DNA from 3 places in the Streptococcus sp. DTU_2020_1001019_1_SI_AUS_MUR_006 genome. Region 3 is predicted to be linked to each of the others. Evidence: predicted binding sites of a transcription regulator. Region 3 holds the regulator's gene; each other region holds the start of a gene.

Region 1 (6,253 bases), 750 kb from region 3:
AACTTGAACTCACTTGCTAGCCTTGACTTTGGTTACGCAGCTGATGGTATCTCATTGACAACTCAAGTATCACCACGTGCTCTTGGTAAAACTCGTGACGAACAAGTTGATAACTTGGTAACAATCCTTGATGGTTACTTCGAAAACGGTGGACAACACGTTAACTTGAACGTTATGGACTTGAACGATGTTTACGAAAAGATCATGTCAGGTGAAGACGTAATCGTACGTATCTCAGGATACTGTGTAAATACTAAGTACCTCACTCCAGAACAAAAAACTGAATTGACACAACGTGTCTTCCACGAAGTTCTTTCAATGGATGACGCATTGAGCTAAGATTCATAAATAGTAAATAAAAACCAGTCATTTTGACTGGTTTTTTTGGCTCTCTGTCAACTGTAGTGGGTTGAATAAAAGCTAACATCTGGAGAGGACAATCGTTGTCCTCTCCATTTTTATATTCAGAGCGATGAAAATTCGTTTCTTAAAGTTATCAAAGTTCCGAAATCCAAAGGCATTTCGTTTGATGAGTTTAATGAGATTATTAGTCGCTTCCAACTTACCGTTGGAATAGGGTAATTGAAGGGCGTTGACAATTTTCTCTTTGTCCTTGAGAAATGTCTTAAAGACAGTCTGAAAAAGAGGATAAACCTTTTTTAGATTGTCCTCAATAAGTCCAAAAAATTTGTCTGACTCCTTATTCTGAAAGTGAAAAAGCAAGAGCTGATAGACATTGTAGTGGTGTTTCAAGTCTTCTGAATAGCTCAAAAGCTTGTCTAGAATCTCTTTATTCGTTAAGTGCATACGAAAAGTAGGACGATAAAATCGTTTATCGCTGAGTTTACGACTATCCTGTTGAATGAGCTTCCAGTAACGTTTGATGGCCTTGTATTCATGAGATTTTCTATCGAATTGGTTCATAATTTGGACACGAACCCGACTCATAGCTCGGCTAAGATGTTGAACAATGTGAAAACGATCCAAAACGATTTTAGCACACGGAAAAAGTTGTCTAGCTAAGTCATAGTAAGGGCTAAACATATCCATAGTAATGATTTTCACTCGACATCGGACTGCTCTATCGTAGCGAAGAAAGTGATTGCGGATGATAGCTTGTGTTCTTCCCTCAAGAACAGTAATGATATTGAGCTGATCAAAATCTTGTGCGATAAAACTCATCTTTCCCTTGGTAAAGGCATACTCGTCCCAAGACATAATCTCTGGAAGACGAGAAAAATCATGCTTAAAGTGAAAGTCATTGAGCTTACGAATGACAGTTGAAGTTGAAATGGATAGCTGATGTGCAATATCAGTCATAGAAGTCTTTTCAATCAACTTTTGAGCAATCTTTTGATTGATGATGCGAGGAATTTGATGATTCTTTTTGACGATAGAAGTCTCAGCGACCATCAATTTAGAGCAATGATAGCACTTAAAACGACGCTTTTTAAGAAGAATTCTGGTAGGCATACCAGTCGTTTCGAGGTAAGGAATTTTCGACGGTTTTTGAAAATCATATTTCTTCATTTGACATCCGCACTCAGGGCAAGACGGGGCGTCATAGTCCAGTTTAGCGACAATTTCCTGGTGTGTATCCCTATTGATGATATCTAGAATCTTGATATTTGTGTCTTTGATATCAAGCAGTTTTGTGATAAAATGTAATTGTTCCATATGAATCTTTCTAATGAGTTGTTTAGTCGCTTTTCATTATAGGTCATATGGGACTTTTTTTCTACACAAAAATAGGCTCCATAATATCCATAGGGGATTTACCCACTACAAATATTATAGAGCCGTTTTTTTGTAAAAAAAAATATTAAAAAATAGTCAAACTTGGTCAAACTTCTTGACTAAAACTGACCAAAGTGATATACTAAGAACATAAGGATAAGGAAAGTCCTTAGAAAACCTTGATTTTAAGATGATTGTATATACTATCTTAAGTTCAAAGTATGGGTAAAACCTAGAAAAGAGGTACAACCTATGGTTAACATTAGTATTTTTAGAAGTCCAATCGAAAAACCTGAATTGGATAAAGAAAAACCTGAAATTATACGTAGAGTAGCAAATAGCTAGTCTAAATTTTTTAAAACAAAGGTCAGAGAAAGTCAAATTATTTTGACTAAGTAAATTTGAAAACAAACGAGGTATGAAATATGAATAACAACTTTAATAACTTTAACAACATGGATGATTTATTTAACCAATTGATGGGTGGTATGCGTGGATACAGTTCAGAAAACCGTCGTTACTTGATTAACGGCCGTGAAGTAACGCCTGAAGAATTCGCTATTTACCGTCAAACTGGTCAACTTCCAAGCGAAGAAAGTGAACAAGCTCAGTACGTTCAAGGTAAAGGTATGAAACAAGATGGGATTCTTGCAAAACTTGGACGTAACTTAACAGCAGAAGCTCGTGAAGGGAAATTGGACCCAGTGATTGGACGTAACAAAGAAATCCAAGAAACTTCTGAAATTCTTTCTCGTCGCACAAAGAATAATCCAGTTCTCGTCGGAGATGCTGGTGTTGGTAAAACTGCAGTAGTAGAAGGATTGGCCCAAGCTATCGTGAACGGTGACGTTCCTGCAGCTATCAAGAATAAAGAGATCATCTCGATTGATATTTCTGGACTTGAAGCTGGTACTCAATACCGTGGTAGCTTTGAAGAAAACATTCAAAACTTGGTAAACGAAGTCAAAGAAGCTGGAAATATTATCCTTTTCTTCGACGAAATTCACCAAATCCTTGGTGCTGGTAGCACAGGTGATGGTCAAGGGTCTAAAGGTCTTGCTGATATCTTGAAACCAGCTCTTTCACGTGGTGAATTGACTGTGATTGGGGCAACAACTCAAGATGAATATCGTAATACTATCTTGAAAAACGCAGCCCTTGCTCGTCGTTTTAATGAAGTAAAAGTTAATGCTCCATCTGCTGAAGATACCTTCAAGATTCTTCAAGGTATTCGAGATCTTTATCAACAACACCACAATGTTATTTTGCCAGATGAAGTCTTGAAAGCTGCCGTTGATTACTCTGTTCAATATATTCCACAACGTAGCTTGCCGGATAAGGCTATTGACCTTGTGGATGTGACAGCTGCTCACTTGGCAGCACAACACCCAGTTACAGATGTACATGCAGTTGAGCACGAAATTCAAGCGGAAAAAACTAAACAAGAAGAAGCTGCGGCTAAAGAAGATTACGAAGCAGCTCTAAATGCAAAAGTCCGTATCGAAGAGCTTGAAAAGCAAATTGCTAATCATACAGAAGATCACAAGGTTACAGCCACTGTAAATGATGTAGCTGAGTCTGTCGAACGGATGACTGGAATCCCAGTATCACAAATGGGTGCAACCGATATTGAACGATTGAAAGATATGGGTCACCGTTTGCAAACGAAAGTTATTGGCCAAGACAAGGCTGTTGAAGCAGTAGCAAAAGCTATCCGTCGTAACCGTGCTGGTTTTGATGAAGGTAACCGTCCAATCGGTAGCTTCCTCTTTGTAGGACCTACTGGTGTTGGTAAAACTGAGTTGGCTAAACAATTGGCTCTTGATATGTTCGGTACTAAAGATGCCATTATCCGTTTGGACATGTCAGAATACAGCGACCGCACAGCCGTTTCTAAATTGATTGGTACAACTGCAGGTTATGTTGGTTACGATGACAACAACAATACCTTGACAGAACGCGTCCGTCGCAATCCATACTCAATCGTACTTTTGGATGAGATTGAAAAGGCTGACCCTCAAGTCATCACCCTTCTCCTCCAAGTTTTGGACGATGGTCGTTTGACAGATGGTCAAGGTAACACTGTCAACTTCAAGAATACGGTGATTATCGCAACTTCAAACGCAGGCTTTGGTTACGAAGCTAACTTGACAGAAGATGCTGATAAACCAGAACTTATGGATCGTTTGAAACCTTACTTCCGTCCAGAATTCCTTAACCGTTTCAATGCTGTCATCGAATTCTCACACTTGAGCAAAGAAGATCTTTCTAAGATTGTAGACCTTATGTTGGTTGAAGTTAACAAGACGCTTTCTAAGAAAGACATTGACTTGGTAGTGAGCGAAGCTGCTAAAGAATACATGACTGAAGAAGGTTACGATGAAGTCATGGGTGTTCGTCCACTCCGTCGTGTGATTGAACAACAAATCCGTGACAAAGTCACAGACTTCCACTTGGATAACCTTGATGCTAAACACCTAGAAGCTGACATGGAAGATGGTGTTTTGGTCATTCGTGAAAAAGCCTAAATCAAGATTTTGAAAATAAAAAAAGGAACCAGTTCAAAAGCTGGTTTCTTTTTTATTATTAGATGACATGGCGTTCAAAGGCATCGTCTGAGATTCCTTGTTGGAGAATCAATTTAGCCCATTCCTTAGCTGAAAATAGGCTGTGATCCTTGTAGTTTCCGCAAGATTCAATAGTTGTTCCTGGGACATCTTCCCAAGTTGTTGTTTCAGCGATTTCCTTCAGTGAATCCTTGATGACAGCAGCGATTTCTGCACTAGTATGACGTCCCCACATAATCATATGGAAACCTGTACGACAACCAAATGGTGAACAATCAATCATCCCGTCGATGCGAGTACGGATGAGCTTAGCCAATAGATGCTCAATAGTATGGAGGCCAGCAGTAGGGATAGAGTCTTCATTTGGTTGAACCAAGCGAATATCAAAGTTAGAAATGATATCTCCCTTAGGACCTGTTTCTTCCCCAATTAAACGGACATAAGGTGCTTTGACAATGGTGTGATCAAGTTCAAAACTTTCAACAATAACTTCTTTTGACATGGTATTTCCTTTCGTTTTTCTTCTTTCATTATATCATAAAGATTGATTTGATAATTGTCAAAAAAAGAACTTTGTATCAGATGTTTGTTGAAAAGTTAGAAATAGAAAAAATATTTTCAATTCAATTTGAAAAATTCTGAAAATTGTATTGACACTTGGCTGAAAAGGGATTATAATGTATAAAAAGTCATAAAGGAGTTTATTATGAAATTTTCAAAAGTAATGGCCCTAGCAGGGGTGACTCTGTTAGCGTCAGGTGTTTTGGCAGCTTGTTCAGGTTCAGGCTCTAGTGCAAAAGGTGAGAAAACTTTTTCTTACGTTTATGAAACAGATCCAGACAGCCTCAACTATCTGACAACAGGTAAGGCTGCGGTTGCGAATATCACAAGTAATGTCGTTGATGGTTTGATGGAGAATGACCGCTACGGTAACTTCGTGCCATCTTTGGCAGAAGATTGGTCAGTGTCTAAAGACGGGTTGACTTACACTTACACAATCCGTAAAGATGCTAAGTGGTACACTTCTGAAGGCGAAGAGTATGCACCAGTTAAAGCGCAAGACTTTGTAACAGGTCTTAAGTATGCGGCTGACAATAAGTCAGAAGCCCTTTATCTTGTTCAAGAATCCATTAAAGGTTTGGATGCTTATGTAAAAGGTGAAGTTAAAGACTTCTCAGAAGTTGGAATCAAGGCTGTAGATGATCAAACAGTTCAATACACTTTGAACAAACCAGAAAGCTTCTGGAACTCTAAGACAACCATGGGAATTCTTGCACCAGTCAATGAAGAATTCCTTACTTCTAAAGGAAGTGACTTTGCTAAAGCAACAGATCCAAGCAGTATCCTTTATAATGGTCCTTTCTTGTTGAAATCATTGGTAGCAAAATCTTCAGTAGAATTTGAAAAGAATCCAAACTACTGGGATAAGGACAATGTTCATATTGATAAAGTAAAACTTTCATTCTGGGATGGTCAAGACAATAACAAACTTGCAGAAACCTTTAAGGATGGCGGCTTCTCAATGGCCCTTCTCTTCCCAACAAGTGGAAGCTACTCTGAACTTGAAAAAGAGTTTAAGGATAACATCGTTTATACAACACAAGATTCTACAACTTTCTTAGTCGGTACGAATATTGACCGTCAGTCTTACAAATATACTTCTAAGACTACAGACGAGCAAAAGACTTCAACTAAGAAAGCTCTTCTTAACAAAGACTTCCGTCAAGCCATCGCCTTTGGTTTTGATAGAACAGCTTATGCTTCTCAAGTTAATGGAGCAAGTGGAGCAAGCAAACTCCTTCGTAACTTGTTCGTACCACCAACATTTGTTCAAGCAGATGGTAAAAACTTTGGTGACTTAGTTAAGGAAAAATTAGTGACCTATGGTGATGAGTGGAAAGATGTTAATCTAGAAGACGCTCAAGACGGTCTTTACAATCCTGAAAAAG
Region 2 (6,253 bases), 410 kb from region 3:
TAAAAAAGTTGATGATATCATGGTTATCAAACTGGGAAAAGACACTGTATAGAAAGCGGCCATTCCCAGGGATGCCAGCTAATAGGTCATCTAGAGTTCCATTGTTGGTCACGTTGCAGCGACCACCACCAGTACCAGCTAATTTTTTTCCAAGTTTTCGATTTTTTTCGATGAGAAGGGTTTTCTGCCCATAAAAGCTACTTGAAATCGTAGCCATCATACCAGCAGGGCCTCCCCCAATTACAATAGTGTCAAAATGTTTCATAAAAGTATTGTACCATAAAAAAAACAAGAGATGATAAGTCATCTCTTGTTTGATTTATTAGTCAATTTCATATCCCATGAGGAGTCCACCTTCTTCTGCATAAAAACTGCAGAGTCCAGAGGTTTGGATAATCTTGATTTCAGCTTGTGGGAATTTTTCACGCAAGAGTTCTGAGAGTTGTTGGCAGAATTTATCATTACTACGGTGAGCCATGACGATACGCCCACCAGCGTAGCCAGCCTTGATTAACTCTTCATAAGCAGCTTGGAGGGACTTCTTAGCACCACGAGCCTTTTGTAGGAGTTCCAAGGTTCCAGTTTCACTTGCTTCCCCGACCATACGAATATTAAGGAGCCCAACAACTGTACCGATCAGCTTACTCAAGCGACCATTCTTAACGAGGTTATCAACCTTAGCGAGGACGAATAGTAACTTAGTTTTTTCTTGGTAGGCAGTAATAGCTTTAACCACTTCTTCAAAAGAAAGTCCTTGGTCAATCAAATCATTGATTTTCTCAACGATTAGATCAACTTCTCCACCAGCAGATAAGCTGTCAATAACATGAATCTGAGTATCAGGATGTTCTTCGAGATAGAGATTCTTAGCTAATTGAGCGCTGTTTTGACTACCAGAAAGAGTTCCGGTAATGGTCACTACAAAAATATGGTTTGCACCTTCGAATGCTCGCAAGTAATCATCAGGGCTAGGACAAGCTGATTTTGAAGCTTCAGAAGTTGCATACATGGTTTCCATCATTTTGTCAATATCAAGACTAGCATCGTCAATAAAGACTTGATCAGCCACTTGAATGGTTAAGGGAACACTGATGAATTCAGTATCAATTGCTGGATTTGCCAGTTGACGATAATCACAACCAGAGTCAGCTACAATCTTCCAAGTCATAGAAATTCTCCATCTTTATCACTTATACATTGACAAAGGTTCTGTCTTTTTTTACAATTATATCATGAAAAATCTTAAAACAAAAGTCTCGTCACTCTGTTGTCACAAGTAGAAAGGAAGTGTTATGGCCGAACGAAGAATTTCCGAAAATTCACTTGAAAATCTCAGAAAATCAAACAAAGAATCCAATTTACTGACCAGAGAAGCTATCGAAACAGCTCTTTTGCAACTTTTGGAGAAGAAGGAGTTGGCTAAGATTAGCATTTCTGAGTTAGTCAAACGTGCTGGTGTTTCTCGTGCCGCCTTTTATCGAAACTATGACTCCAAAGAAGAGATTTTAGAAAGCGTCTTTAAACGCAGTGTCCATAATATCATGGAGCAGCTGAGTCATTACGATGTCAAAACAGATCTCTATCTGGTTTGGGTTCATCTCTTTCGTGAAGCCAGAAAAGAAGCCAAGGTTATTCAGCTTGCCCTGGACTATCACTTGGAAAAAATCTTTGTGCAAGCCATGCAAGAGTTTTTAGAAAAATACTATGGAAAATCAAAAGGAGTCAGCTCTTACCTGCATTCTTTTTGGAGTTCTGCCATCGTATCAGTTTTGCTTAAATGGATCAAGGATGGAATGAAGGTTCCTGCTGAAAAAATCGCAGATTTACGCCTACCATTTTTCAAAAAATAGATCAGGAGGAGAGAAGTTATGACAGAAAAAAGACTGGCTTGGGATGAGTATTTTGCTGCTCAAGCCCTATTGATTGCCAATCGTTCAACCTGTAAACGCGCCAAGGTAGGAGCTGTTTTAGTCAAGGATAATAAGGTTATTTCAACAGGTTATAATGGCTCTGTATCAGGAACAGAGCATTGTATTGACCATGACTGTTTGGTGATTGAAGGTCACTGTGTCCGTACCCTTCATGCAGAGGTGAATGCTATTTTACAAGGAGCCGAACGTGGCGTTCCAAAAGGATTTACAGCTTACGTTACTCATTTTCCTTGTCTCAACTGCACCAAGCAATTGCTTCAGGTAGGATGTGAGCGTGTCGTTTATATTAACCAGTACCGTATGGACGATTACGCCCAGTATCTCTATCGTGAAAAAGGGACTGAGTTGACCCACTTACCGCTTGAGACAGTACAAGCAGCTCTTCAAGAAGCTAACTTGATTTAAAAATTAAAAAAAAAGATGGTTTAGAAGGATTTTTAAACCATTTTTTGATATAATAAGAAGAATAAATTGAAAGAAGGAATTCAGAAAATGGGAAAACTTGAAGTCATTAATCATCCACTCATTCAACACAAATTGTCAATCTTGCGTCGTACAGACACTTCTACAAAAGCTTTTCGTGAATTAGTAGATGAAATTGCTATGTTGATGGGATATGAAGTACTTCGTGATCTTCCGCTTGAAGATGTGGAAATTGAAACACCAATTACTAAAACCGTTCAAAAACAATTGACAGGTAAAAAATTAGCAATTGTACCAATCTTGCGTGCTGGTATCGGTATGGTTGACGGTCTCTTGAGCTTGGTTCCAGCTGCTAAGGTTGGACATATCGGTATGTACCGTGATGAAGAAACTCTTCAACCTGTTGAATACTTGGTAAAATTACCAGAAGATATCGACCAACGTCAAATCTTTGTTGTTGACCCAATGCTTGCGACAGGTGGTTCAGCTATCCTTGCTGTTGATTCCCTCAAAAAACGTGGAGCATCAAACATCAAATTTGTCTGCCTTGTATCTGCTCCAGAAGGTGTAAAAGCTCTTCAAGAAGCTCACCCAGATGTAGAAATCTTTACAGCAGCTTTGGATGAACGTTTGAACGAACATGGCTATATCGTTCCAGGTCTTGGTGACGCAGGAGACCGCTTGTTCGGTACTAAATAAGAATAAAGAATAGAGAAATTTGACATGGGAATCGATTGGGAAGAGATTTTAGGTGTAGAAGAGAATATCGCCGAGTCTTACGATGATTTAGTTAATGAAGCCATGGATGATTATCTAGATGAATCAGATGAATGGCAACGTAGTAATAATGGCCATTATGTCGTTGGTGTTTGGAATGGGAAGAAAGTTCGTTTTAAACATAAATGGTGTAATCATGAATTTTCTGAACAAGAAATAGATGATTTATTAAGTGGCAAAGAAATCCGCTTTCGATGTACTGTGACTAAAAATGAGCAGGATGTTATTGGGAAATTGGAGCATTTAGAATACAAGGGAACTAAGTATGTAGGTTTTTCTCCTTCTAATTGGAAAAAGTAATTTTCATCACTTAATTTAAAAGTATATATGAAAATATATCAAAAATTTGACCTTTTTTGACCAAGGTATTATAATAGTCATAACTTCAGTCATGTGACTAACAAAAATAAAAGTTAAAAGGAGAAATCAATGATTCCTGTAGTAATTGAACAAACAAGTCGTGGGGAACGTTCCTACGATATCTACTCTCGTCTTTTGAAAGACCGCATCATCATGCTGACAGGTCCAGTTGAAGACAATATGGCAAACTCAGTTATTGCTCAGTTGCTCTTCTTGGATGCTCAAGACAGCACTAAAGATATCTACCTCTATGTTAATACACCAGGTGGATCAGTTTCAGCTGGTTTGGCAATTGTAGATACTATGAATTTCATCAAAGCAGACGTACAAACGATTGTTATGGGTATGGCTGCCTCAATGGGAACTATTATCGCATCAAGTGGTGCTAAGGGCAAACGCTTCATGCTTCCAAATGCAGAGTACATGATTCACCAACCGATGGGTGGTACTGGTGGTGGTACGCAACAGACAGATATGGCTATTGCGGCTGAGCACTTGCTTAAAACTCGTAAGTCTTTGGAGCAAATTCTTGCAGATAATTCTGGTAAATCAGTTGAGCAAATCCATGCAGATGCTGAACGTGATTACTGGATGAGCGCTCAAGAAACACTTGAATATGGTTTCATTGATGAAATCATGGCTAATAATTCTTTGAATTAATCTTTTGAAGCAAACTCGACTGAGTTTGCTTTTTTTGATATAATAGTAAGAAGATTGTTAGAAGGAAGTTGTAATATGTTTCAAAAAGAGAATCGGTCTGGTCTGATTATCTACCTATACTATAATCGTGATGCAAAAAAACTCGATAATTATGGTGATATTTGTTACCACTCTAAAAAACACCGTTATCTGCAACTTTATGTTCCAACAGAAGAAGTGGAAGAACTGGTTAGCCGTTTAGGAAAAGAGAAATTTGTCAAAAAAGTGAGACAATGTCATATCCAAGAATTGGAAACTCCCTTTGTTGGTAGTCTCTACAGAAATAACGAAAACGTTATCATGTAAAATTTTAGATAAATGTGTTGACAATTTTCTGATAATTCGGTATATTCTTAACATGCTATTTATTTAAGAAATAAGGAGACAAAAAGATGAAGAAAAAATTTGCCCTATCGTTTGTGGCGCTTGCAAGTGTAGCACTTCTTGCAGCCTGCGGAGAAGTGAAGTCTGGAGCGTCAAACGCTGCTGGTAACGAAATCGACAAAGAACTAAAAATCGGTTTTAATTTTGAAAAAACTGGTGAAGTAGCAGCCTACGGTAGCGCTGAACAAAAAGGTGCTCAATTGGCCGTTGATGAAATCAACGCAGCTGGTGGTATCGATGGAAAACAAATCGAAGTTGTAGACAAAGATAACAAATCTGAGACAGCTGAAGCGGCTACCGTTACAACAAACCTTGTTACCCAATCAAAAGTGAACGCTCTTGTAGGACCTGCAACTTCAGGTGCCACTGCCGCAGCGGTTGCCAATGCTGGTAAAGCAGGTGTACCATTGGTAACCCCATCAGCAACTCAAGATGATTTGACAAAAGGTCAAGATTACCTTTTCCGTGCAACCTTCATCGATAGCTTCCAAGGACAAATCATTGCTAAATACACAACTGATAACTTGAAAGCGAAGAAAGTCGTTCTATACTACGATAACTCATCTGACTATGCTAAAGGGATTGCTGAAGCCTTCAAGAAATCTTATAAAGGTGAAATTGTAGCGACAGAAACGTTCCAATCTAAGGATACAGATTTCCAAGCCGCACTTACAAAAATCAAAGATAAAGACTTCGATGCCATTGTCCTTCCAGGGTACTACACTGAAACTGGTAAAATTGTAAACCAAGCACGTGGTATGGGAATCAAACAACCAATCATCGGTGGTGATGGATTTAGTGATGCTAAATTCGTTGAACAAGCAACACCTGCTGCAGCTACAGACATCTACTACGTAACTGGATTCTCTACTGAAGGTGAAATGACTGATAAAGCCAAGAAATTCGTAGAAGCTTATAAAGCGAAATACAACGAAGAACCTTCAATGTTTGCAGCCTTGGCATATGATTCAGTTTACATGATTTCGGAAGCATCTAAAGGTGCTAAGAACTCTGTCGAATTGAAAGACAACCTTGCGAAGTTGAAAGACTTGGAAGGTGTTACTGGTACAATGTCTATTGACAAAGACCATAATCCGGTTAAATCTGCACTTATGATTGGCTTAAAAGATGGTAAAGTTGAGTCAGTTGAGTCGGTTAAACCTTAATCTAGTAGATATCGTAAATGGGGAATGAGCTTCTACTCACTCCCTGTTTCGGTGTTTATGAAAGGATTATTTTTTTATAAAATTCTAAAAATATAAATTAGAAAGAGTGAACCATATGCTTCAACAACTTGTAAATGGTTTAATCTTGGGTAGTGTCTATGCGCTGCTAGCCCTAGGTTATACTATGGTTTATGGAATTATCAAGCTGATTAACTTTGCCCACGGTGATATCTATATGATAGGTGCTTTCATGGGTTATTTTTTGATTAATTCCTTGCAATTAAATTTCTTTGTTGCCTTGATTTTATCAATGGCAGGCACAGCAATTCTTGGTGTTATCATTGAGTTTCTAGCTTACCGCCCATTACGTCATTCAACTCGTATCTCTGTATTGATTACAGCGATTGGGGTTTCCTTCTTACTTGAGTATGGGATGGTTTATCTAGTCGGAGCCAACACACGTGCCTTTCCTCAAGCAATCCAAACAGTGCGTTATGACTTAGGTCCAATCAG
Region 3 (6,253 bases):
GGCAGATGCTTGGAGTTTCAAGTCAATTCCTTTTTCTGCTAAGCTTGCAATCAATGGTTTGACCATAATCTTAACTACTTCTTGCATATCTTGACTTGACAAGCTATGGAAGACCACCTTCTCATCAATACGGTTGATAAACTCTGGACGATAAGCCTTTTTCAACTCCTCAAACATCCGTTTTTCCATATTTTCTTGGTCAAAACGAATGTCCTTAGCTCCAAAGCCGACTGTCTTGTCGTCACGAAGAGCTGTCGCACCAAGGTTTGATGTCATGATGATGATGGTATTGGAGAAGTCAACCTTGCGACCCTTACTGTCTGTCAAGACACCATCATCCAAGACCTGCAAGAGAACATTAAAGATGTCTGGATGAGCCTTTTCTACCTCGTCAAAGAGAAGTACTGAGTACGGTTTGTTACGAACCTTCTCGGTCAACTCTCCACCTTCTTCGTAACCTACATAACCTGGAGGAGCCCCATTGAGACGACTGGCCGCGAATTTCTCCATGTATTCACTCATGTCAAAGCGGATAAGAGCAGATTCATCATCAAAGAGAACTTCCGCCAAGGCCTTGGCCAACTCGGTCTTACCAACACCTGTTGGTCCTAGGAACATAAAGGATCCAATTGGACGTTTGTTATTGCGAATACCCGATTGATTTCGGCGAATGGCACGACTGATGCTAGACACCGCTTGTTCCTGTCCGATAACACGTTTATGCAGTTCAGCTTCAAGGTTGAGATACTTCTTGGCATCCGTTTGGGTTAATTTTTGCACAGGAATACCTGACAAGCGACTCAAGGTGGTCAAAATGTCTGATTCTGTCACCAAATCTTTATAGACTGGAACTTCCTGCTCTTTTGCAATGAGTTGAGCAGCTTGCTTCCATTTACCATCCATCAAGGCCTTATCAGCTGGTGTTAAACCTGACTCATCTTGTTTAGCGTGTTTCGATTTATTTTGCACTGTTGCAGCTGCTTCGTCCAATAGATCAATGGCTGAGTCTGGCAAATGACGACTCGTCAAATAACGATGTGCCATTTTGACAGCTGTTTCTACTGCATCGTCTGTAATTTGGACATGGTGGTGTTTCTCGTAAGTTGCTTTCAAGCCCTGCAAAATAGCCATACTATCTGCTAAACTCGGCTCCTCAATCATCACTTTTGCAAAGCGACGAGAAAGGGCTGCGTCTTTTTCGATGTGCTTTTGATACTCTTCCTGAGTGGTCGCACCGACAGTTCTCAGAGTTCCACGTGCCAAGGCAGGTTTCAAGATATTGGCTGCATCCAAGGTCGAATCAATCCCACTTCCTGATCCCATAATGGTATGAAGCTCATCGATAAAGAGAATGACCTTGCCATCTTCCTCAATATCTTTGATGATATTGTTCATACGTTCTTCAAAGTCACCACGGAAACGAGTTCCCGCAACCACATTCATCAAATCAAGTTCTAGGACACGCATCTTAGCCATTTCATCAGGTACATCCCCGTTGGCAATACGTTGCGCAAGACCAAGTGCTAGAGCTGTTTTACCGACACCTGCATCTCCAACTAAGACCGGATTATTTTTTGTCTTACGGCTCAAGATTTGAATCATACGAGAGATTTCTTGGTCGCGCCCGATGACTGGTTCCAATTTACCCGAACGAGCTTGCTCCGTAAGATCATGCGTATAATCTTCCAAACCTCCACTTGGTGTCTGAGGCATCCCCATCATATTAGCCATGGAATTTTGCTTATCCGCTACCGTACGATGACGCTGGCGAAGGGCCTTCAAATCTTCTCTAGTCCAACCAGCACGCGCTTCAAGACTTCGACGAAGTCCAGCAATCTTGACCTGATCCTTCTGATCTTCGTAAGAAAATCCCGCTTTTTCTAAAATGCGAGTAGCTAAGGCATTGCCATCATGTAAGATAGCATAAAGAAGGTGCTCTGTTCCCAATACCTTGGCATGTACGACAGATGCAACATGCTCTGCTTCCAACAACAATACCTTCAACCGGTGTGAAAAAGGAAGCTCCTGATAATGTTCCTGATCGCTATACTTTGTTTCAGTTAGCTCTACAGCAACTTCCTCCAGACGATCAATCTCATATGGAAATTCATTTAAAGTCGCCCCAGCTACACTGTAACCATGATTGGCCATAGCAATCAATAGATGCCATGACTCTAGGTATTCTGCCCCAAAATGACTGGCGACCAGAAAGGCACTTTCTATACATTCTCTCAATGCTTTTGAATATTTCATTTAGTTCTATTTTCCTTTTCTATCTACCTCTTGTAATAACTGACGGAGCATATTGGCACGGATAAGATTGGCATCATCGCCTAAAACTCGGTCTGTCGCCATTGCTAATAATAGATTCATCTCCTGACGAGTCACCAAATCCTGCTCAAACAAGAGTCTTAAAACATCTTCAAAGATAGCTAGGCTAACTTCTTCACCTACCGAATACAGTAGATCTCGAAGCATATCATGATGGTTAGAGAATTCAATTCGACCAATGCGAATATAACCGCCACCTCCTCGCTTACTTTCAACTAAATAACCTCTGCTTTCAGTAAATCGAGTCTTAATCACATAGTTGATCTGGCTAGGCACGACTTGAAAGGTATCCGCTAATTGGCTTCGTTGCAATTCAACCATACCCGACTGCTCCAAAATCGCCTTGATATAGGCCTCTATATGGTCTGATGTATTTTTAAATCTCATAGAACGCCACCTCTTTCTTTGAACCTTGACTATCTTTGACTATACTATCATTTAACACTCTATAAGTCAAATTTTTAGAGCTCAGCCCTTGAAAATACTGACTTTTTTAAAAAACACTTTGGCATTAAATAGCCTTAGTTTTTCTTGAAAGTTCCTAAAAAAGTCCACAAAAAAGAGCCCTAAAAAGGGCGTAATATTGACGAGTTCAGCAGGCAAGAAACTAGCACGGTCAAACGTGCTTTTTTAATACCTGGTAATATTATAGCATATCCAGAAAACTCTCTCAATCATTAGCAATAGCTCCAATGTTGAAGTATAATGATACTATAACTCTTGCAGAAGCTAAGAAAGCCTATCTCAGAAAAGTTTAGAAAGATAAGAGAATTTAATATAAAAATATTTAGTTCTAGCCAATTAATATTTCTGGTTTCACTATTTTAAAAACAATAATTAGGAGTAAATAATTATGAATAAGACTGGTAAAGAAAACTTAGTAATGATTAATGATGAAGAATACGTACATTGTCCAGTTTGCGGAACATTGACCGCTGTTTATGACATTTGTGATCATTGTAATTGGCAAAATACGGGGGAAACCAACATTGATGGAGGCCCAAACAAGATGACACTAGCAAAAGCTAAGGAAGCTTACGTTAAAGGGATTCCAATAATATAACAAACTATAGTACTACAGAATCAGGAAAATAAAAATGGAACTTAGAAAGTTTAACAATAAAGTTGTAACGATGACAGACGTTGATAACCAGACCTTTGAGGGAATTTGTCTTTTTGAAGATAAGGATACTTTTGATGAAGAGTATGATGCTTTATCTGTTAAAACAGGTTTACGATGGACGAGGTTATTTGAAAATGAAATTTTAAATGTTGAAATTATTAAAAAAATTAACTAACCTAAAAGTCCTTAGATTTTTTCCAAGGGCTGATTTATTTGCAAGGATAGCCAGGACTGTCGAGGCTCCTGCATTTCTCGACCCACTAACTAAATGGCGCGTTGGTGACAGATTCTCAACCTCTATCCTTCGTATCTTAATTATGTCACAGTATCCATCAAAAATAAATTATGAGGGAGGTGACTGAACATCAAAAATAATCTATATGTATCTAAGCATGTTTACTATTGTATATAATCTTTGTCGGTCATATCATTTAATTCTTACAAATAAATGTATAGTTTATGACTTTCTATCTGAGAAAAAATCTCTCCAAAATGGATTCTCGCTATTAAAAATTCTAACTTCTTCTTCAGTCATATTATGAGGATAATCAAGAAAAAGGTTATAAATTTTTTGCTGATCAAAGCTGAATAACAGCTCTCCTCTAACATCTATCTTATCAATCCACCAAACTTTTGACTCTTCACTATCTTTGTAAAAATCACTGTACCCTTCAAGATTAGACTCCGAAGTAATGAGTTCATCTGTTTCATCGGATGAGTCTGGTTTGTTATAGTCATGTAGTTCATTATTTAACATCATTTAATCACTTTTTGTTATCTCTTAAAATTACCACCAGGTAAATGATTTCTCGCTTGGTAATTCTCCTCTATCCCACATCTGCTTCACTGCTCCACGAGCCTTGTTTGCATAATAGGGTGCCCCAAGTTCTTTATCATAATTTGACTCGATAGCAACTGTAACTTCGCCAGTTTGCTCATCAATCTCAATCATACCTGGGTCACGGTTTTCAGGAATATACCAATATCCTAAAATACCAGAATTAAAAATTTTAATTAGTTTAAGCATTGCTTTTTTCCTATATTCTAAAGTCGCTCAAGTCATTTAGTACCACACAACTTGCCCTGGTTCTTTCAAGCCGCCGTCTTCACTTTTTAGATTTATAATACATTTTGACACATAATCAAAACCATATTTTGAGGGATCATTTCGCTTTAGCTCACGGGTAGAAGGATTAAATTTAAAAATCTCCCTTCTGCTCTCATCACCTTCAGGAAAAATCTCATAACGATTAAAACCATTCACAACTTCAATCAAATTAAATCTTACCTTTATTTTCTCTGGCCAATATCAATTATATTTTTATTTGCTGAAAAACTTCTTCATCCCATACATCCACTAAACTTTTTCCATCAAAAACTTTAGCTTCCATAGCTTCATCAATTGTATCAAACTGCCTACCTTCATAATCATAACCAACGACACAAATACTCGATAAAAAACAAGCACCTCGGCCATTAACATAAAATTCAAGATCTGTGTCTAAATTTCATCTTTTTTCATCACATCACAATACGTCAATTATATCACTTTTTATATATCAGAATTTCCATTTATAGACAAAAAAGAGCTGGCAAAGTATCAACCTCACCAACTCCCTATTTTTCTACTTATCTAAGCCTAATTCTGCCAAGATTTGACGTTTGTAGGCAATCTTTTGGACTTCCTTGTCTTCATCTTCAGACCAATCTAGTTTAATTTCTGAAACAATCTGCCCAGGACGATTTTTCAAGATATAGATGCGGTCACTGAGATTGAGGGCCTCCTCGATACTGTGAGTAATAATCAAGGTTGTTAGCTGCAACTGCTTGTGAATTTCAAGGTACCAGGCGTGGAGCTCCATCTTAGTCATCTCATCCAAGGCACTAAAGGCCTCGTCTAGAAGAAAGAGCTTGTGCCCGAAAAGGTAGGTACGAAGTAAAGCAACACGCTGACGCATCCCACCACTAAGTTCATGAGGGTACTTATCCCTTACAGCCGTCAACTGAAAGGTCGCAAGAATTTCATCTGCTTTGGCAATAGCTTCTGCCTTGTCCACCTTTTGAATTAAGAGGGGCAAGATGATATTTCCTAGCACCGTCTTGTGTTCCAAAAGCAAATCCTTTTGTAACATATAGCTCACGCGCCCCTTAGGATTTTCCTCTCCATCAAGAATGATTCGCCCTGACTGGACTTCTAAAATCCCAGCAATCAGGTTAAAGAGGGTGGTCTTTCCTACACCACTGGGCCCTAGGATAGAGACCACTTCACCTGAAGTTACCTGCAGGTTAATATCCTCTAAGATTTTTTCATCATCGTAGGCATAGCTTACGTGCTCTAGTCTAATTTCTGTCATTATTTTACAAATTCGTTGGTAAATCCTTTATCAGTCAAGTCTTCCTTGAGGATTCCATTTTCCTTATCCCATTTGTAGAAGGCATTCCAGCGGTCAGCATCAAATTGTCCCCATTTTTCCTTATCACTTGCGTATTCTTTTGACAAGTATTTCTGAGATTCGATGACAAAGTCACGTTTATCTTTGAGCTCAGGTGCATTCTTGATGAGGATATCTGCAGCTTCTTCTGGGTGCTCCATAGCGTATTGGTAGCCTTTTTTGATGGCTTGAATGACTTTACGTGCTTCTTCTTTGTTGTCTTTGAGATAGTCGTTGTTTGCAATGATAACCGGTGAGTAGTAGTCAAACTCCTTGACATAATCTTTCAAGTACATGAAGTTAGCGTCCACACCTTGAGATTTGGCGAGAATTCCATCCCAACCATAATAAATCCAAGCAGCATCAA

Evidence for each region. Region 3 encodes CtsR, which represses protease genes until heat stress. Its sites were predicted from a motif close to TTGGTCAAAAAAGGTCAAANA; they were not measured.
Region 1: the regulator CtsR is predicted to act here: its motif matches at 2,101-2,121, upstream of RRU92_RS05110 (ATP-dependent Clp protease ATP-binding subunit).
Region 2: the regulator CtsR is predicted to act here: its motif matches at 3,475-3,495, upstream of clpP (ATP-dependent Clp protease proteolytic subunit ClpP).

The regions. Positions count from the first base shown of each region.
Region 1 is NZ_CP135436.1:1,028,681-1,034,933, forward strand. Features, by position in the region: gene pflB (formate C-acetyltransferase) at 1-339, shown strand, start outside; gene RRU92_RS05105 (ISL3 family transposase) at 421-1,677, opposite strand; gene RRU92_RS05110 (ATP-dependent Clp protease ATP-binding subunit) at 2,163-4,265, shown strand; gene RRU92_RS05115 (S-ribosylhomocysteine lyase) at 4,324-4,806, opposite strand; gene RRU92_RS05120 (peptide ABC transporter substrate-binding protein) at 5,011-6,253, shown strand, end outside.
Region 2 is NZ_CP135436.1:2,030,085-2,036,337, reverse strand. Features, by position in the region: gene RRU92_RS09765 (NAD(P)/FAD-dependent oxidoreductase) at 1-265, opposite strand, end outside; gene RRU92_RS09760 (DegV family protein) at 323-1,168, opposite strand; gene RRU92_RS09755 (TetR/AcrR family transcriptional regulator) at 1,293-1,850, shown strand; gene RRU92_RS09750 (deoxycytidylate deaminase) at 1,869-2,336, shown strand; gene upp (uracil phosphoribosyltransferase) at 2,424-3,053, shown strand; gene RRU92_RS09740 (DNA topoisomerase I) at 3,078-3,431, shown strand; gene clpP (ATP-dependent Clp protease proteolytic subunit ClpP) at 3,561-4,151, shown strand; gene RRU92_RS09730 (YlbG family protein) at 4,227-4,496, shown strand; gene RRU92_RS09725 (ABC transporter substrate-binding protein) at 4,583-5,740, shown strand; gene RRU92_RS09720 (branched-chain amino acid ABC transporter permease) at 5,856-6,253, shown strand, end outside.
Region 3 is NZ_CP135436.1:278,474-284,726, forward strand. Features, by position in the region: gene RRU92_RS01315 (ATP-dependent Clp protease ATP-binding subunit) at 1-2,253, opposite strand, end outside; gene RRU92_RS01320 (CtsR family transcriptional regulator) at 2,260-2,718, opposite strand; gene RRU92_RS01325 (CPCC family cysteine-rich protein) at 3,185-3,394, shown strand; gene RRU92_RS01330 (hypothetical protein) at 3,429-3,629, shown strand; gene RRU92_RS01335 (hypothetical protein) at 3,912-4,214, opposite strand; gene RRU92_RS01340 (hypothetical protein) at 4,242-4,481, opposite strand; gene RRU92_RS01345 (hypothetical protein) at 4,518-4,730, opposite strand; gene RRU92_RS01350 (ABC transporter ATP-binding protein) at 5,080-5,808, opposite strand; gene RRU92_RS01355 (ABC transporter substrate-binding protein) at 5,808-6,253, opposite strand, start outside.